DNA from 3 places in the Colwellia sp. 5_MG-2023 genome. Region 1 is predicted to be linked to each of the others. Evidence: predicted binding sites of a transcription regulator. Region 1 holds the regulator's gene; each other region holds the start of a gene.
What was found. The regulator FliA, encoded in region 1, starts transcription of late flagellar genes. The targets are predictions, from matches to a motif close to CTAAAGNTNNNNNNNNNNNNGCCGATA.

Region 1 (5,703 bases):
GTGGGTTAGTGATTGGGATGGTTCAGCATGACCTTAGCTTTAATGAAGCTGTTGAAATATATACTTTATTAACCATTGGTGATGGTTTAGTGGCGCAAATTCCAGGGTTACTGCTTTCTGTAGCAACTGCAATTGTAGTAACGCGTCAAAATACCTCGCAAGACATGGGTGAACAAGTAAGCAGCCAACTAGGACAAGAGAAATCACTTTATATTGCAGCAGGCGTTATGTTTGTTATTGGTATTATTCCTGGAATGCCACATTTTGCATTTTTACTGTTTGCTAGCGTTATTGCTGCATTCGCTTATTTTGGTAGCAAGCATAAAATTACTAAAGCCATGGCATTAGAAAAAGTGGCAGAAGAAGCACAAGTACAAAGTCAGCAAAAAGAAGAAGAAATTAAAGAATTGGGTTGGGATGATGTTAATCATGTTGATGTTATTGGTTTAGAGATTGGTTATCGATTAATTCCGTTAGTCGATAAAGCACAAGGTGGCGAATTACTTAGCCGAATTAAAGGTGTGCGTAAAAAGTTATCACAAGAATTTGGCTTTTTGGTGCCTGCTGTTCATATTCGTGACAACCTAGATTTAGATCCTAATAGTTATCAAATCTCATTAATGGGTGTCACCGTTGGAAGTGCAGAAATACGACACGACCAAGAATTAGCGATTAACCCTGGGCAGGTTTTTGGAAAGCTTGATGGTGTACCAACTAAAGATCCTGCTTTCGGGTTAGATGCTGTTTGGATTAAGCAAGATCAACGAGAGCAAGCACAAACATTAGGATATACCGTGGTTGATTCTGCGACTGTTTTAGCAACTCATTTAAGCCAAATTCTAACAAATAATGCTGCTCAACTGTTAGGCCATGAAGAAGTACAAAATCTTATTGATATTCTAGCTAAAACTTATCCTAAGCTCGTTGAAGGCTTTATTCCTGATACATTATCTCTGGGCACCGTTGTTAAGGTATTGCAAAGTTTAATGAATGAAGGTGTTGCTGTCCGTGATATGCGTTCAATTATACAAACACTTGTTGAGTACGGTCCTAAAAGCCAAGATGCAGAAGTTCTAACCGCAGCGGTAAGAATTAGCTTACGTAAATTTATTATTCAAGATCTGGTCGGATCGGCACTTGAAATACCTGTCATAACCTTGGCGCCTGAGTTGGAACAAATGTTGCATCAGTCTATGCAGATGGCTGGAGATGATGGTGCGGGTATTGAACCTGGTTTAGCTGAACGTTTACAAAAATCATTAAATGAGGGTGCTCAGCAGCAAGAATTAGCCGGTGATACCCCAATTTTATTAACATCCGGTATTTTACGTTCAGTGTTAGCTAAATTTGTAAAATATACCATACCAGGCTTAAGGGTTATTTCTTATCAAGAAATACCTGATGATAAACAAATTAAAATTGTAAGTGCTATTGGGCAGTAACTAATAATTTGGGTAAATAAAATACCAAATAAAAAGTAACGAGCAGCATAAGTATCGAGCATGATAAGTTGCAGAGTAAAGTTTAGTCGCTCGTAGCTAAATAAGGAGTTAACTGTGAAAATAAGACGTTTTGTTGGCAAAGATATGCGTAGCGCATTAGCACAAATTAAAGAAGAATTAGGCGTAGATGCCGTAATCATGTCTAATAAAAAAATACCTGAAGGTGTTGAATTGATGGCTGCAGTTGATTACAGCCAATCAGCGCCAGTAAGTGCACCTTCTCCACAGGTTAATCCTTCTACAGTTAATGAAAATAACCGTGAAATACAAAATGATACGGTTAATATTCAAAGTGCTGAGGCAACAAATATCGCTGTACCTGAAGCACAGGTAGGTCATAATATCGCCAACAGTACTACCGAGCCTGTTGATAGTTTGTCAGCACTGTTAAGTCGGCAGGTTCAACATCATTCATCGAACCAACAATCTAATGATCAGTCTGAGCAAGCTTATGCTCAACAGGGGCATATTCAGCAGAATAATCAAGTTGTGAGTGAAGACGAGAATATTGAAGATCAATTACGTAATTTTACTCAACGCTTACGTCATTCAAAGCCTGATGGAACAATTCCTGCACCAGAAGTAAATCATAATAATGAGCATGCTCAGTTTGAAGGGCACACTTCATTAGAAGCTGAACAAATGGCTGAAAAATTACAGTCAGTCCCTTTGTCAGAACATGATGTAGATGCAAATAGTCATGTTAGCCAACAAGATTTTGATAAAATGCAACAAGAGATGGCTTCAATAAGAAAGTTACTTGAACATCAAGTATCGGGTCTTATGTGGCAAGATATGGCGCAAAAAGAGCCTCAACGTGCTGTGTTAGTTAACCGTTTATTAGGGTTAGGTTTAAATGAACAAATTGCTGATCAAATAGCAGGTTATGTTCCTTCTAAATACCATGATGAACAAGCTTGGCAACAAGCGACTAAGTTAATTGGTGAACAACTTAATACGACGCAAAATGATATAATTCATCGTGGTGGTATTGTTGCATTAGTTGGTCCTACAGGCGTAGGGAAAACAACAACAATTGCTAAGCTAGCAGCACGTTTCTCTCAAGTTCACGGCCATGAGCAAGTTGCTCTTATATCAACGGATACCTTTAGAATAGCGGGTTTTGAACAACTGGCTACTTATGGAAAAATTATTGGTTGTCAAGTTAAGTTAGCAAAAGATAGCCAAGCATTAGACTTGTTGCTTGAACAGTTTTCTCAAAAGAAATTAATTTTAATTGATACTGCCGGTATGGGGCAAAGAGATATACGTTTAGCCGAAAATTTAGCTAATTTAGTATCTAATGCTAGAGTGAGAATAAGAAATTACTTAGTGTTAGCTGCTAATAGCCAGCAGCAAGTTATGCAAGAAAATGTTGATCGCTTTAAAAAAGTACCACTATCGGGTTGTATTTATACTAAACTTGATGAAAGTGTGAGTGTTGGCGAAATAATTACAACTTCAATTCAAAATGGCCTGCCAATAGGTTATCTTACTGATGGACAAAGAGTTCCAGAAGATATTAAAGTTGCAAATGCTGAGAAATTAGTTACGCTTGCAGATAAAATGGCAGCAAACGCAGCAAAGAAGAATGCAGCTTATGTTCAACGTACAGCAAGACCAATGCCGATAACGCCAGCGGTGGCGATATAGATGTATTTTAAATTGCAGTATTTTTAGTTAAAATAAAGCGATAATATAAGAAGTAATAAATGGCAGATCAAGCGAGCGGCTTAAGAAAAATGCAAGACTTAAAAAAAGTTAAAGTAATAGCAGTTTCTGGTGGTAAAGGTGGCGTTGGTAAAACCAATGTTTCATTAAACACGGCTATAGCCCTTGGACAGCAAGGGAAAAGAGTATTAGTGCTAGATGCCGATTTAGGGTTGGCTAATGTCGATGTGATGTTAGGGTTAAGAGTAAAACGAAACCTTTCTCATGTATTATCAGGTGAATGTGAGCTTGATGATATTATTATTACAGGCCCCCGTAATATAAAAATCATACCGGCTACTTCTGGCTCTCAATCGATGGTTGACCTTACTCCTGCTGAACATGCAGGGTTGATTCGTGCTTTTAGTGAAATGAATACTCAATTTGATGTACTGATCGTTGATACTGCAGCCGGTATCTCGGATATGGTACTGAGTTTTACTCGAGCAGCACAAGACGTAGTCTTAGTTGTTTGTGATGAACCCACGTCAATTACCGATTGTTATGCATTAATGAAACTATTAAGCCGTGATCATAATGTATTCAAATTTAAAGTTGTTGCTAATATGGTTCGTACACCTAAAGAAGGGCAACAATTATTTTCCAAACTAACGAAAGTAACTGATAGATTTTTAGATGTAGCACTGGAGTTAGTTGGTGTTATTCCATTCGATGAAAATATTAGAAAATCAGTACGCAAACAACAAGCCATTGTTGAAGCTTTTCCTAACTCACCAGCAGCAATAGCGTTTAAGGAATTAGCAAAGAATGTTAATAGCTGGCCTATACCAAAACAAGCATCAGGTCATTTAGAGTTCTTTATTGAACAGCTACTCGATTACTAATATCTCGTTCATATTGTGTTATCAAGTAACTGATATAAATAATAAATATATAAAAATATTTTGGTGGGAATAGCAAAAAGTGGCAAAAACTAAAGCCTATAACAATTTAATTGATAAAACTGTGTTGCTTGAACAGCATACAGTGTTGGTTAAGCGAATTGCTTATCATTTACTTGCTCGATTACCGGCAAGTGTTATTGTTGATGACCTAATTCAATCAGGAATGATTGGTTTATTTGAAGCTGCAAATAACTTTGATAACACTAAAGGCGCTAGTTTTGAAACTTTTGCTGGCATCCGTATTCGAGGTGCTATGCTAGATGAAATACGCCGTGGCGACTGGACTCCTAGATCAGTACATAAAAATAGCCGCATGGTCAGTGAGGCAATTAAGCAATTAGAGGCAACATTAGGCAGAGATGTTACTGATATAGAAGTTGCTGAAAAACTTGAAATTTCATTAAATGAGTATCATCATATACTTAGTGAGGTCAGTTCTGGTAAAATACTCGGTATCGAAGACTTAGGAATGAGTGAAGATGCACTGAAGTTTGATGAAACTTATCACGGTGATGATCCGTATCAAAGTATCGAGCATAGTGCCTTTAAAGAAGGGTTAAGTGAATGTATTAGTTCTTTACCTGAACGTGAAGCTCTAGTACTGTCTCTATATTATGATGAAGAATTGAATTTACGTGAAATTGGCGCTGTACTCGATGTTAGTGAATCTCGGGTTAGTCAAATTCATAGTCAAGCAATGCATCGATTAAAAGCACGTATGCAATCTTGGCAAAATTAAGTAGAATTATAACTGTGTTAACCTATAAAAATTTTGAATGTTTCGCCGGAGGGTGCCTTGGATAAAAATATGAAAGTGCTAGTTGTTGATGATTTTTCAACAATGAGACGTATAGTAAAGAATTTGTTACGCGATTTAGGCTTTACAAACATTCAAGAAGCGGATGATGGCAGTACTGCCTTACCTATGCTTCAAAATGGTGATTTTGACTTTGTTGTAACAGATTGGAATATGCCAGGAATGCAAGGTATTGATTTGTTGAAAGCTATACGTGCAGATTCACGTTTAGCCCATATCCCAGTATTATTAATTACAGCTGAAGCGAAAAAGGAACAAATCGTTATGGCAGCTCAGGCTGGTGTTAACGGTTACATTGTTAAACCTTTTACGGCTGCAACACTCAAAGCTAAATTAAATAAAATTTTTGAACGTCTAGGTTAATTTTATTTAGACTAGCTAGTTAAAGCTACTTCAGAAAATTGATTAATTTAACTTAAGTATTAAGGACTTTGCATGAGTATGGCAATGGTGGGGCGTGTTTCTTTGGAGCAGGCTAAATCTTTAGTTGAACTTTTAGAAACAGGACAACAAGAAAAAGCTGATGCACTTGTGGCAGCGATTCAAAACCCAATTAACTCTGAACTATTTGCAGAAATAGGTAAGTTAACTCGTCAATTACATGACTCTTTAACAAATTTTCAGTTAGATTCTCGATTAAATGACTTAGCAACAGCTGAAATTCCTGATGCTAAAGAGCGTTTGAATTATGTGATTACTCGTACTGAAGAAGCTGCAAATAAAACGATGGATGCAGTTGAGTCTATTTTTCCAGTAATTGAAGATATTT
Region 2 (5,703 bases), on a different contig from region 1:
TGGCAAAGCACCAAGTTGACCTGCTGATACTTGCGCATTCTGTGCACTGATAGAAGCACTGATGTCTGAAGGGGTTAGTTTATATTTTTGTAACATATCTGGATCTAACCAGATACGCATCGCATATTGCGAACCAAATAATTGTACTTCACCAACGCCATTTACTCGAGAGATGATATCTTGCACATTGGATGCTACATAGTCACCAATGTCGATATTACTCATGCTGCCATTTTCTGAAACAAAGCCGACAACCATTAAAAAGTTACGGGCAGATTTAGCAACCGAAACACCTTGGCGCTGTACTTCTTGAGGTAGTAACGGTGTTGCTAACGCAAGTTTATTTTGCACTTGAACTTGTGCAATATCTGGATCAGTATCGGCATCAAAAGTTAGTGTTAATGTTGCTGAACCGTTAGATTCAGACGTAGATGACATATAAAGTAAGCCATCTAAGCCTTTCATTTTTTGTTCAATAACTTGGGTAACCGTATCTTCTAATGTACGTGCAGATGCACCTGGATAGCTAGCTTTAATGCTAATTGTAGGTGGTGCAATTGACGGATATTGAGCAATCGGTAAACTCTTAATTGCAAGGATACCAGCCAACATAACAACAATGGCAAGTACCCAAGCAAAAATAGGCCGATCGATAAAAAATCGTGACATTTATGTGCTCCGTTATTGAATTTTAGCGATTGATTCGGCTGGCACTGCATTAACAGGGGCACCCGGTGCTATTTTTTGTAAGCCTTCAACAATCACTTGATCGCCATCATTTAAGCCACTTGTTACCAACCAATTAGAGCCTACGGTACGGTCAGTTTTTAATACTCGAGCTTCAACAGTGTTGTTTTTACTAACCACCATCGCTGTAGGTTCGCCCTTACTATTACGACTAACACCACGTTGTGGTACTAAGATTGCGTTAGCTTTAACACCTTCAACAATGACAGCTCTAACATACATACCTGGTAACAGTAGTTTTTCAGGGTTTGGAAATTCAGCTCGTAAGGTGACCGAGCCGGTGCTTGGGTCAACAATTACTTCTGAAAATTGAAGAGTGCCTTGATGCGGGTATACTGAGCCATCTTCCATTTTTAGCTCAACTTTTGATTGTGAAGTAAGATCTTTATTGAGCTCGCCATTGGCAATAGCTTTTTTCAAACGTGTTAATTCACTGCTTGATTGGGTAAGGTCAATATAAATGGGATCAAGTTGAGTAACTGTTGCTAGTGCAGTTGCCTGATTAGCACTTACTAAAGCTCCAGCTGTAACATTAGATTTACCTATTTGACCACTGATAGGCGATGAAACCTTACTATAGTTAATATTAATTTGCGCTGTTTTAAGTTGTGCTTGTGCGGTGAGTAAGTCAGCTTGCGCACTTTTATAATTAGCATCTGCTTCATCATAGTCTTGCTGGCTAACAGCTTTTATTTCTAGTAGCTCTGCATAACGATCTGATTTAGCTTTTGCATTAGCAATATTTGCTTGCGCTTTACTGATAGCGGCTTTACTGCTTGCTATTTGCGCTTCAAATGTTGCTGGATCAATTTGATATAACGCTTGACCTTTTTTAACTTCGGCACCTTCAGTAAATAAGCGCGTTTGTACAATACCATTTACTTGTGGACGAATTTGCGCTACTCGTGAGGCAGTCACTCGACCTGGTAACTCTTTTGTAAGTGTTAGTGGTTGGCTTGTTAATTTAATAACGCCAACAGGAGTAGGCTGCCGAGCCGGTGCATTTGCCTGCTGATTTTGTTCGCAACCAGATAAAACAATTGCACTTGCTAAAGCAGTGATAATAAAAATAATGACGCGTGAACGCTGCATGTTAACCAATCTCTCTTTTAGGGTGAACGTTCATTCTAATTTAATTTTTGATGTTTTCCAACACTAATAAACAATTTTTTTTTAAAAAAATAATTTATTTTAGCCTGTTTATTCAGTTGTTAATCATTTAATTAAGTGCAATATCAGTGAGGTTAATAACGTCTTAATTCTCTTTTAAATCGTTAGTTACAAATCATAAAAAAATTTACTTTAAAATTATTAGAGTAATAACTTTAATTTCAAGCATTTTTATATTTTAAAATTAATAAGTTAGATGAATTTTGCCAACTAAGGCTATAGGACTGAGTTAATGAAATGACTTACATTGAATTTTTTAGTTATATTGTTGTGATGCTGAAAGTCAGAGACGTTATCGCTTCATTAAAGTGATTTTATATTCACAATAACAGACTAAAAATAATATAGTAGACGAAATAAATTGGGGATAAAATATAAACAATTTAATCTTAAGTTATACTTAGTAATGCCGATACACTTTTATAAGCGCTAACTAATGAAGGTAATACCATGAGCTCACCCATTAATAGTATGAATACCGTTATGGCAAAAAATCCCTATAGCCAAGATACCAGTTCTATGACTAAGTCGACAGACAGTAATAACAGCGTTGAAGACCCGCAAGTTACAACAGGTCAAACTGGCGAGGTTCAGGAGTCTATCGCGGTTTCTCAAAAGAAACAGCTTAATGCAGCTATTATTGAATCAACGTTAGAATTTAGTAATTCACTTGGTGATCAACCTTTATCATTAGCATTGAAAGCAGCTTTACAAGGTATTAATGAAGCATTGCAAGTAAGTGGTGTTGAAAGCAGTGTGGAAGATGCTTATGAGTCTGGCCTTGATTTTAGTCCTGAAGCAACAGCAGAGCGTATTGTGTCTTTTAGTACGCAATTTTTAGGTGCTTTTAGAGAGCAAAATCCTGATCTGAGTGAAGAAGAATCTCTTAATGCATTTATGGATGTTATCGGTAGTGGCATTGATCAAGGTTTTGGTGAAGCGAAAGACATATTGGGCGGTTTGAATGTATTAGAAGGTGAAGTAAGTGATACGATTAATACCACTTACGATCTTGTTCAAGAAGGATTGCAGGCCTTTGTTGATTCATTGAATGAAAAAGAAGAAGAGAGTGCCACTGAGTAAGATGCTTGCTTTCGATCGATAATTTTTCGTTGGTTGTTGTAATACTGAATATATTTAAGAAGTCAAAAATAAATCATCTTTGACTTCTCCTTGAAATCTTCTAGAGTCAAACCTCAATTACTTTTTGGTATTAGATTGATGGTGTAGTTATTACAAGTCACTTCGCCATCCCATGCCGGACTCTTCCATTAATCGTTCATATACACCTTCTATATTAAGTGGCAGCCAAGCTTCATATTGTCTTAAGTCTTTAAATTCACTTAACTTGACATTTTGCTTTATTTCATCAAGCGTTTGACCAGCTAAAATACCTTCGGTAACTTTACTGTACAGCTGTTTTAGGTAACGTAAATAGCGTTTTACATCATCCTTATTACCCATGTCAGCATGGCCACCGACAAAGGTATTAAAGTCATAATGAAGGACAGCTTGTGTGGAATTAATCATACCTTGGATATCGTAACTCCACAGTTTTTGCCATGGCATTCTACCTATCATTATCCAATCAACTACAAATAAGGTTTTTTGTTTTTCAAACAACATACTTATTGAGCCTCGACCGTCATTTGGTCCATGATAATTAAGTTTAACGTTTGAATCTCCTAGCGTCAGTGTGAGTTCGTTATCGAATATTAGATCAGGGCTAACTGTTTTCATTTTAGTATTTTTAATATCTTGTGCACTTAACCTATGAGCAACGAAGATTGTATGTGGGCTTTTAAATACTTCTGCACCGTAAATATGGTCGCTGTGATTATGACTATAAATGACATATTTAACAGGTACGTTAAAACGCGTTTTAATTTGTTCATTCAGCCAGGTAGCCGCTTTTTTATTAAGAGGGTCGGTAACAATGGCACCTTGTGGAGTGATCAAAAATACTGAGCGGTGTCTATCGTCTATAAAGCGGTATAAGCCATCGCCTAATTCTTCAATTTCAAGTGCCTGTACAGTGAAGCCTACAATAAGTAGCACTCCTGTTAATAGTTTTATCAATGACCCGGGCATACACCATTCCTTTAATAGAAAAAAATAATAATCTTGTTAAAAGAAGAGAGGAGAATAAGGTAAAAAATTTCAGCTAATTGTTTTCAGTGCGTCATCTTTAACTAATTATGTTCGAGATAGAATAGCTGTAATGAAATGATAAATAAATTATATAACTACATAATTGCCCTACATTTGGTGGTTAAGCTTACGACAATAAAGTATTAACGTTTAATTTTTATAGTTAATTTTGACGTTGAATTCTTAATGTTTAAGCATAATTTATTGGGGTTTAAAATGATGAAAAATTCGTGGGCAGCTTTACTGGTAGGAGTGTGTAGTTTATCACTAAGTGCATGTAATAATGGTAGTGAATTAACTCAGCAATATAGTGATACTAACGCGTTTACTTTAATAAGCCCTGCTATGGAAGACGGTGGTAAATTACCTGTTACTTATACTTGTGATGGTGAAAGTGTTCACCCTCCTTTTAGTTGGAGTGGGGCACCTGAAACTACACAATCTTATACCTTGATTATGCATCATAATGCACCAGATGGTGTTCATTGGTACTGGACGATGTACAACATCAATGGGGATGCCACACAAATAAATAGTGGTGAAACACTCGGTTTATTGGGTAGTAATAGTGTTAACGATATAAACGAATATGCGCCACCGTGCTCTAAAGGTCCTGGAGTGAAAAATTATACTTACACTCTTTATGCTTTGTCTGAGCCGGTTACTTTTCCTGAACGTAGTGTTTCTAATGAGCATGAAAAAGTCGATCGAGAGACACTTTTAGCGGCAATGAAAGATATCACGTTAGATTCTGCACAAATGACTGTAAGTTATGAGCGTGATAACCAGAGGGCAAAAGGTGAGAGGGGAGCAAATAAACGTTCAAATGGTGGGATGAAAAAAGGCGTTGAAAAAAGACCTAAGCCAGCTCCTTTTATTCAACCTGATTTGACTAAACACATTGATTCTGCTCGTTGCACTACAATTCAACAGTCGGTAAGTGACGCAGGTTTTGATAAAAATGTTGATGTAATTTGCGATGAAACCTATGCCTACATTGCATCTTCTACCTATCCTGATCATGAAATGATGACAGGCATTACGGGCACTAATGAACAAATTCCCGTACCTGCACAAGGTTATGCAGCACCGATTAAACTCGAACCTAAAAAAGCAGATACATTAACCACTATTGATGCTGCCGTTGGCGTAGCTGTAAATGGTGTACCTATTTATGACTATTCATCGCAAGGTGAGTTAGATGTCAGTCAATATGATGCTAAACACGATACCTTAGTGTTAGGGCAGTTAGATAACTGTGGAGGGCATTCTGGTCGAGGTGACGACTATCATTATCATGTGTCACCAACGTGTATGATTGAGACTATGAAAAATAAAGACGATGATAGCATTATTGGTTGGGCATACGATGGTTATCCATTGTATGGCGACAAGAATCCTGACGGCAGTGAAATCAGTAAAGGTGATTTAGATGTGTGTAATGGTCAGGCAGATGACACTTTTGGTTATCGTTATCAAACCTCAGTAACTCCACCTTATATCATTCAATGTTTAGTTGGTGAAGTTGATACCGCAAAATTACCTAGAGTTGCTCCATTAAGTGGTGATACGCAAGGAATAAGAGCTGATCTTCGTCCACCTGCAGGTGGTGTTGAAAACTTAACTCACACAGTG
Region 3 (5,703 bases), on a different contig from region 1:
CGTTGGGTAACAATAAATAAATCTTTGTTTTTTATTTCTAAACGAATAGTGACATCAGGTTTAGTCAGTTTAACTTTTGAACTTTCTACTGACTGATTTAAACCACCACCAACATATTGCTCTACTTTCAGTGAATTAAAGTCATGTGTACCCGTACGCTTTACACGAACACAGAAAGTTTTATTTTCAATCGTCTTAGCATGAATGGCTAAAGTTTTTTCATAAATATCATGAACATCAATAAATTCTGACTGCTGAACTTCTAAAAACATCGGTACACCTGGAATACACTTAAGTGCTTCCACTAAACGTTCACGGTTTTCAGAACTATTATCTTTAGTATTTACTTCGATGTTATCCCAGTTCATCCGCGTGGTAACTTTTTCATCAATGCGGCGTAAAACATTTTTAATATTCGATTCTAAGATCTTGGTAAAACGCTTACGAACAGGGCGAGATTTAATGGTGATTTCAGCTTGCAGCTTTACGATAAATTTCATCGATGTTGGCCTAATAAATATAACAATAAGAATAATGGCGCGCATTATATACCCAAACCACCTCAAAATGCGAGTTAAGGCAATATTGAGTACCAACAAAAAAAGCTGTCCTCATTACGATGACAGCTTTTCAACATAACTAAGGTTATACCTTAATTTTTATTGTAGTACTTGAATAGGTTCGCTCTCTTTTGGCTTACCTTGATTAATGGCAATTTCAACACGGCGATTTCGTCGACGATTCAATGGGTTAGTATTTGGTACTAACGGACGAGTGTCTGCGTGCCCTGCAACAACTAAACGTGTTTGATTAAACCCTGGTACTTTAATTATTTCATGTGCAATAGCAACCGCTCTTTTACTAGATAAATCCCAGTTTGAGTCAAATAACTCTGAATCTATTCCACGGTTATCAGTATTCCCTGAAATCATAATTTCACCTGGAATTGTATTCAACAACTCACCTATTTGTCTAATAATAGGTTTGAATTTAGGCTGTAAAAAAGCAGAGCCTGATGGAAATGAGCCGTTCTCTCGAATACGGATAATAACTTGTTGGCCTAGTGACTCTAATTCAATAGCACCATCTTCAATTTGCTCTTCAAGTTTATCCGCTATTTTTTTGACCAATTCATTAACTTGATCTTGTGCTGCCTGCTCTATTTGCTCTTGTGCTTTTTGTAACGCTTGTTCAGATAAGGCATCATCAGTACTCTGTGATTTTCCGCCTCGTTCGCTACCACGTTGCTCTTGACGTCCACCAGCCGAGTTTTCTTCTCCCGCTTCAAACTCCAACATTTGCTGAGTTATTTCCATGGTTTGCTGCTGAATAACTTCTATTGGTGTTGGCTCCGGTTTACCAGGTCTAAACTCCTGAGCAATAATACTTGTCCCTTTCGGAATATCTTTTGCTTCAATTTTATTTTGTACCCCAAAAGCAAATTTCATTGATCCGGCAATTTGTTTAAACTTTAGTACATCCATTTCAGAAAAAGATAACAATAGAACAAAGAAACACATTAACAACGACATAAGATCGGCGAATGTTCCCATCCATGCAGGTAGCCCAGGTGGCGGACATTTACACTTTTGCTCAGTCATAAGTCCTCCCTATTAATAAATCGATTGTTATTCATCATCAGTAGTATTCGTTTGACGCTTACCTTCAGCCAGATAGTTTTTCAATAAACCTTCAATGACTCGCGGGTTTTGCCCATCTTGGATTCCAAGCACGGCATCAAGAATTAACTCTTGATTCATTTTTTCTTCCTCCATGCGCAGTTTTAATTTAGTCGCTAACGGAATAGCAATAACATTTGCTAAGAAGGCACCATAAAGTGTCGTTAACAAAGCAACCGCCATAGCTGGGCCAATAGATTTAGGATCATCCATATTAGCCAACATAGCAACGAGTCCAATAAGTGTACCAATCATCCCCATAGCAGGTGCAACATCAGCTAAAGCCGTTAACATACCAGCACCTTTTTCATGGCGCTCTGTCGTTAGGTTAATATCTTTTTGTAAGGTCGCCCGCACTACATCGGCATCATGACCATCAACAAGCATGTCAACACCTTTTTGCATAAAATTATTGGTTATCTCTGCTTCTTCTAAGGCGAGGAATCCACCTTTACGTGCAGCATCAGCCATATCAACGGCTTTTTCTATTAATTCTTCGGGCTTTTCTAATTTAAATATAAACGCTTTAGCTATAATTTTTCCTATACCAAAAAACTGAGCTATACTGTAATTAGATAACACGATAAATAGTGAACCACCAAAAACAATTAGTACTGATTGGGTATCAGCGAACATCGTAATATCGCCAGACAAAACCATCGCCATAACGAGAAAAGCAATGGCACCAAGGATACCGATTAAGGTTGCTAAATCCACAGAAAAACTCCTAAAGCTATAAAAACTAATTTGATCTAATAAAATAATAGTACATTATGATAAAGCTATTCGCCATTACTTATCCCTTTATATATTAAGTTATCGCCCTAATAGTCAATAACTTAATCGTTAAATAATCACAATATACGCTGAAATATATGAGCACTACATTGACCATTGTGCTTAGCTAAGGTAAGTTTGCGCCTAGAGTTGAAAGCATCTAAGGCATAAAGAGAATATAAAATATGGCCAAAAAAAAATTAGAAAACCTAAGTTTTGAAGAATCTCTTAGCGAATTGGACACGATAGTACAAAATTTAGAGCAAGGGAATTTAGACTTAGAAGAATCAATGGCACTTTTTGAGCGTGGTTTAACATTAAGTAAACTAAGCCAAAATAAGCTACAAACAGCAGAGCAAAAAGTAAAAATTTTACTCGAGCAAAACGGAGAACAACAACTCCAAGATTTTGCGTTAACTGACAATGAGCAATTATCCGGTGATCTTTCGTGAGTAGTTTAGCCAATCATGATGTTTTTCAACAACGTATCGACCAATTTTTAGAGCAGAAACTTGCGAGTTTAACTGTTAACGATAAGAAACTTCATCAAGCAATGCGATATGGGCTATTGATAGGTGGCAAGCGCATACGTCCTTATTTAGCTTATATTACAGGACAAGCATTAGACCTAGATTTAAAAGACGTTGATGGAATAGCTGGCGCAATAGAATGTATACATGCTTATTCTTTAGTACATGATGACTTACCCGCGATGGATGATGATGACTTAAGGCGTGGTCAACCAACCTGTCACAAGGCTTTTGATGAAGCAACAGGAATTCTTGCTGGTGATAGCTTACAAACTCTTGCCTTTGATATTATTGCCAACCACGATTTTTCAGAAGCAGTTAAACCTAAGCAAGTTAAGCTAATTCAGCAACTAATAACGGCCGCTGGTTATCAAGGTATGTGCGGAGGCCAAGCACTTGATTTAGCCGCAACTGATAAAATGATAACCTTAGAACAACTGGAAACTTTACATTCATTGAAAACGGGTGCCTTACTGGAAGCTTCTGTTGCAATGGTAGCCGAATGTAGCCCCAAAATATCACAATCAGAAAAAGAATCCCTAAAAGCGTATGCAAAATTTATTGGTCTCGCATATCAAGTCAGAGATGATATTATTGATATAACATCAACCCAAGAACAGCTTGGGAAACCTTGCGGTTCGGACATTGCGTTAAATAAAAGCACTTACCCAGCCCTACTTGGCTTAGAAGGTGCTCAAGAAAAAGCTGAAAACTTATTTCAACAAGCACTTCAAGCTTTAGCCAGTTTGCCTTACAATACACAATCCTTAGCTGATTTTGCCACCTTTATCATTAAACGTAGCCATTAAGTAGCTAAAAATAAAAACAACTATAGAACAACTATGACCACAAACCTTGCTGACTATCCATTACTTACCCAAATCAACTCACCAAAAGATTTGCGAAATTATTCTCAAGATAAATTACCGCGAATAAGTAATGAGCTGCGTAAATTCCTATTAAATTCAGTAAGTAAAAGCAGTGGCCACTTCGCTTCAGGGTTAGGTACTATTGAACTGACTGTTGCATTGCATTATGTCTACAATACGCCTTTTGATCACCTTATTTGGGATGTTGGACACCAAGCATACCCACATAAAATTCTTACTGGTCGTCGCGATCAACTGCATACTATTAGACAAAAAGACGGATTACACCCTTTTCCTTGGCGTGAAGAAAGTGAATACGATACTTTAAGTGTTGGTCATTCAAGCACTTCAATTTCTGCTGCCTTAGGTTTATCAGTTGCCGCAGAAAAAGAAGGATTAAATAGAAAAACTGTTGCCGTTATTGGTGATGGTGCAATGACTGCAGGAATGGCCTTTGAGGCATTAAATCACGCTGGTGATATTAAAAAAGACATGTTGATCATTTTAAATGATAACGAAATGTCTATTTCAGAAAATGTTGGTGCATTAAATAATCACTTCGCCAAAATGCTATCAGGTAGTTTGTATACAGGTATTAGAGAAGGTGGTAAGCGTTTATTAAATAACATTCCTCCAATTAAAGAATTGGCTAGCAGAGCAGAAGAACACCTGAAAGGTATGGTTGTTCCTAGCACTTTCTTTGAAGAACTTGGCTTTAATTATATTGGTCCAATTGATGGTCATGATGTTAATGGTTTAGTCGATACAATTAAAAATATGCGTAGCCTTAAAGGGCCACAACTGCTACATATTGCGACTAAAAAAGGTAAAGGTTTTCAAGCTGCAGAGCAAGATCCAATAAAATATCATGCTGTTCCAAAATTTAATCCTAGTGATGCACATTTACCTAAATCTAAACCTTCATTGCCAACTTACTCTCAAATATTTGGTGATTGGCTCTGTAAAACAGCGGCTGTAGATAAAAAGTTAGTCGCAATTACCCCCGCGATGCGTGAAGGGTCGGGTATGGTTGAATTTAGTCAACGCTTTCCTGATCAATATTACGATGTCGCCATTGCTGAACAGCATGCTGTCACGTTCGCAGCTGGATTAGCAATTGGTGATCAGCACCCTGTTGTTGCAATTTATTCAAGCTTTTTACAACGTGGTTACGATCAACTTATTCACGATGTTGCCATTCAAAACTTACCAGTAATGTTTGCTGTTGATCGCGCGGGTATTGTGGGTGCAGATGGTGCTACACATCAAGGTTCATTTGATTTAAGCTTTTTACGTTGTATTCCAAACCTTGTAATTATGGCACCAGCTAATGAACGTGAATGCCAATTAATGTTAAATACAGGGCATAAATCAAACACTCCCACCGTTGTTCGTTATCCACGCGGCAGTGGTACTGGTGAAGAATTACCACATATTGATGAAGTGATAGAGATAGGTAAAGCCAAACAAATAATATCGCCAAACGAAAGCAATAATAATATCGCGATTTTAAGCTTTGGTACCATGCTAATTGAAGCAAATAAAGCCGCTATAACACTTGGCGCAACCCTTATAGATATGCGCTTCATTAAGCCACTTGATAATAACATGATTAATCAATTAGCTAAAACCCATAGTACCCTAGTAACTATTGAAGATAATGCAATAGCGGGTGGTGCAGGCTCAGCAGTAAATGAATATATTTTATCGCAAGGTATCGCAATAAAAGTATTAAATATAGGTATTCCTGATCAATTTATTAAGCATGGTACGCAAGAAGAAGTTCATCAAGAGTTAGGCTTAGATAGTTTAGGGATCATTCAAAAAATAAAAAGTTTTATGAACTAG

Region 2: a site for FliA is predicted at 2,306-2,332, ahead of Q4496_RS06110 (DUF5610 domain-containing protein). Genes of this name have one in related genera too.
Region 3: a site for FliA is predicted at 2,497-2,523, ahead of pomA (flagellar motor protein PomA). Genes of this name have one in related genera too.

What each region holds. Positions count from the first base shown of each region.
Region 1 is NZ_JAUOPW010000008.1:46,254-51,956, reverse strand. It holds gene flhA (flagellar biosynthesis protein FlhA) at 1-1,442, shown strand, start outside; gene flhF (flagellar biosynthesis protein FlhF) at 1,557-3,155, shown strand; gene Q4496_RS08030 (MinD/ParA family protein) at 3,215-4,057, shown strand; gene Q4496_RS08025 (RNA polymerase sigma factor FliA) at 4,137-4,856, shown strand; gene cheY (chemotaxis response regulator CheY) at 4,914-5,297, shown strand; gene Q4496_RS08015 (protein phosphatase CheZ) at 5,370-5,703, shown strand, end outside.
Region 2 is NZ_JAUOPW010000005.1:116,783-122,485, forward strand. It holds gene Q4496_RS06100 (efflux RND transporter permease subunit) at 1-669, opposite strand, end outside; gene Q4496_RS06105 (efflux RND transporter periplasmic adaptor subunit) at 682-1,839, opposite strand; gene Q4496_RS06110 (DUF5610 domain-containing protein) at 2,368-3,000, shown strand; gene Q4496_RS06115 (MBL fold metallo-hydrolase) at 3,151-4,008, opposite strand; gene Q4496_RS06120 (YHYH protein) at 4,285-5,703, shown strand, end outside.
Region 3 is NZ_JAUOPW010000006.1:104,690-110,392, forward strand. It holds gene thiI (tRNA uracil 4-sulfurtransferase ThiI) at 1-500, opposite strand, end outside; gene Q4496_RS06920 (flagellar motor protein MotB) at 660-1,601, opposite strand; gene pomA (flagellar motor protein PomA) at 1,629-2,396, opposite strand; gene xseB (exodeoxyribonuclease VII small subunit) at 2,642-2,908, shown strand; gene ispA ((2E,6E)-farnesyl diphosphate synthase) at 2,905-3,795, shown strand; gene dxs (1-deoxy-D-xylulose-5-phosphate synthase) at 3,829-5,703, shown strand.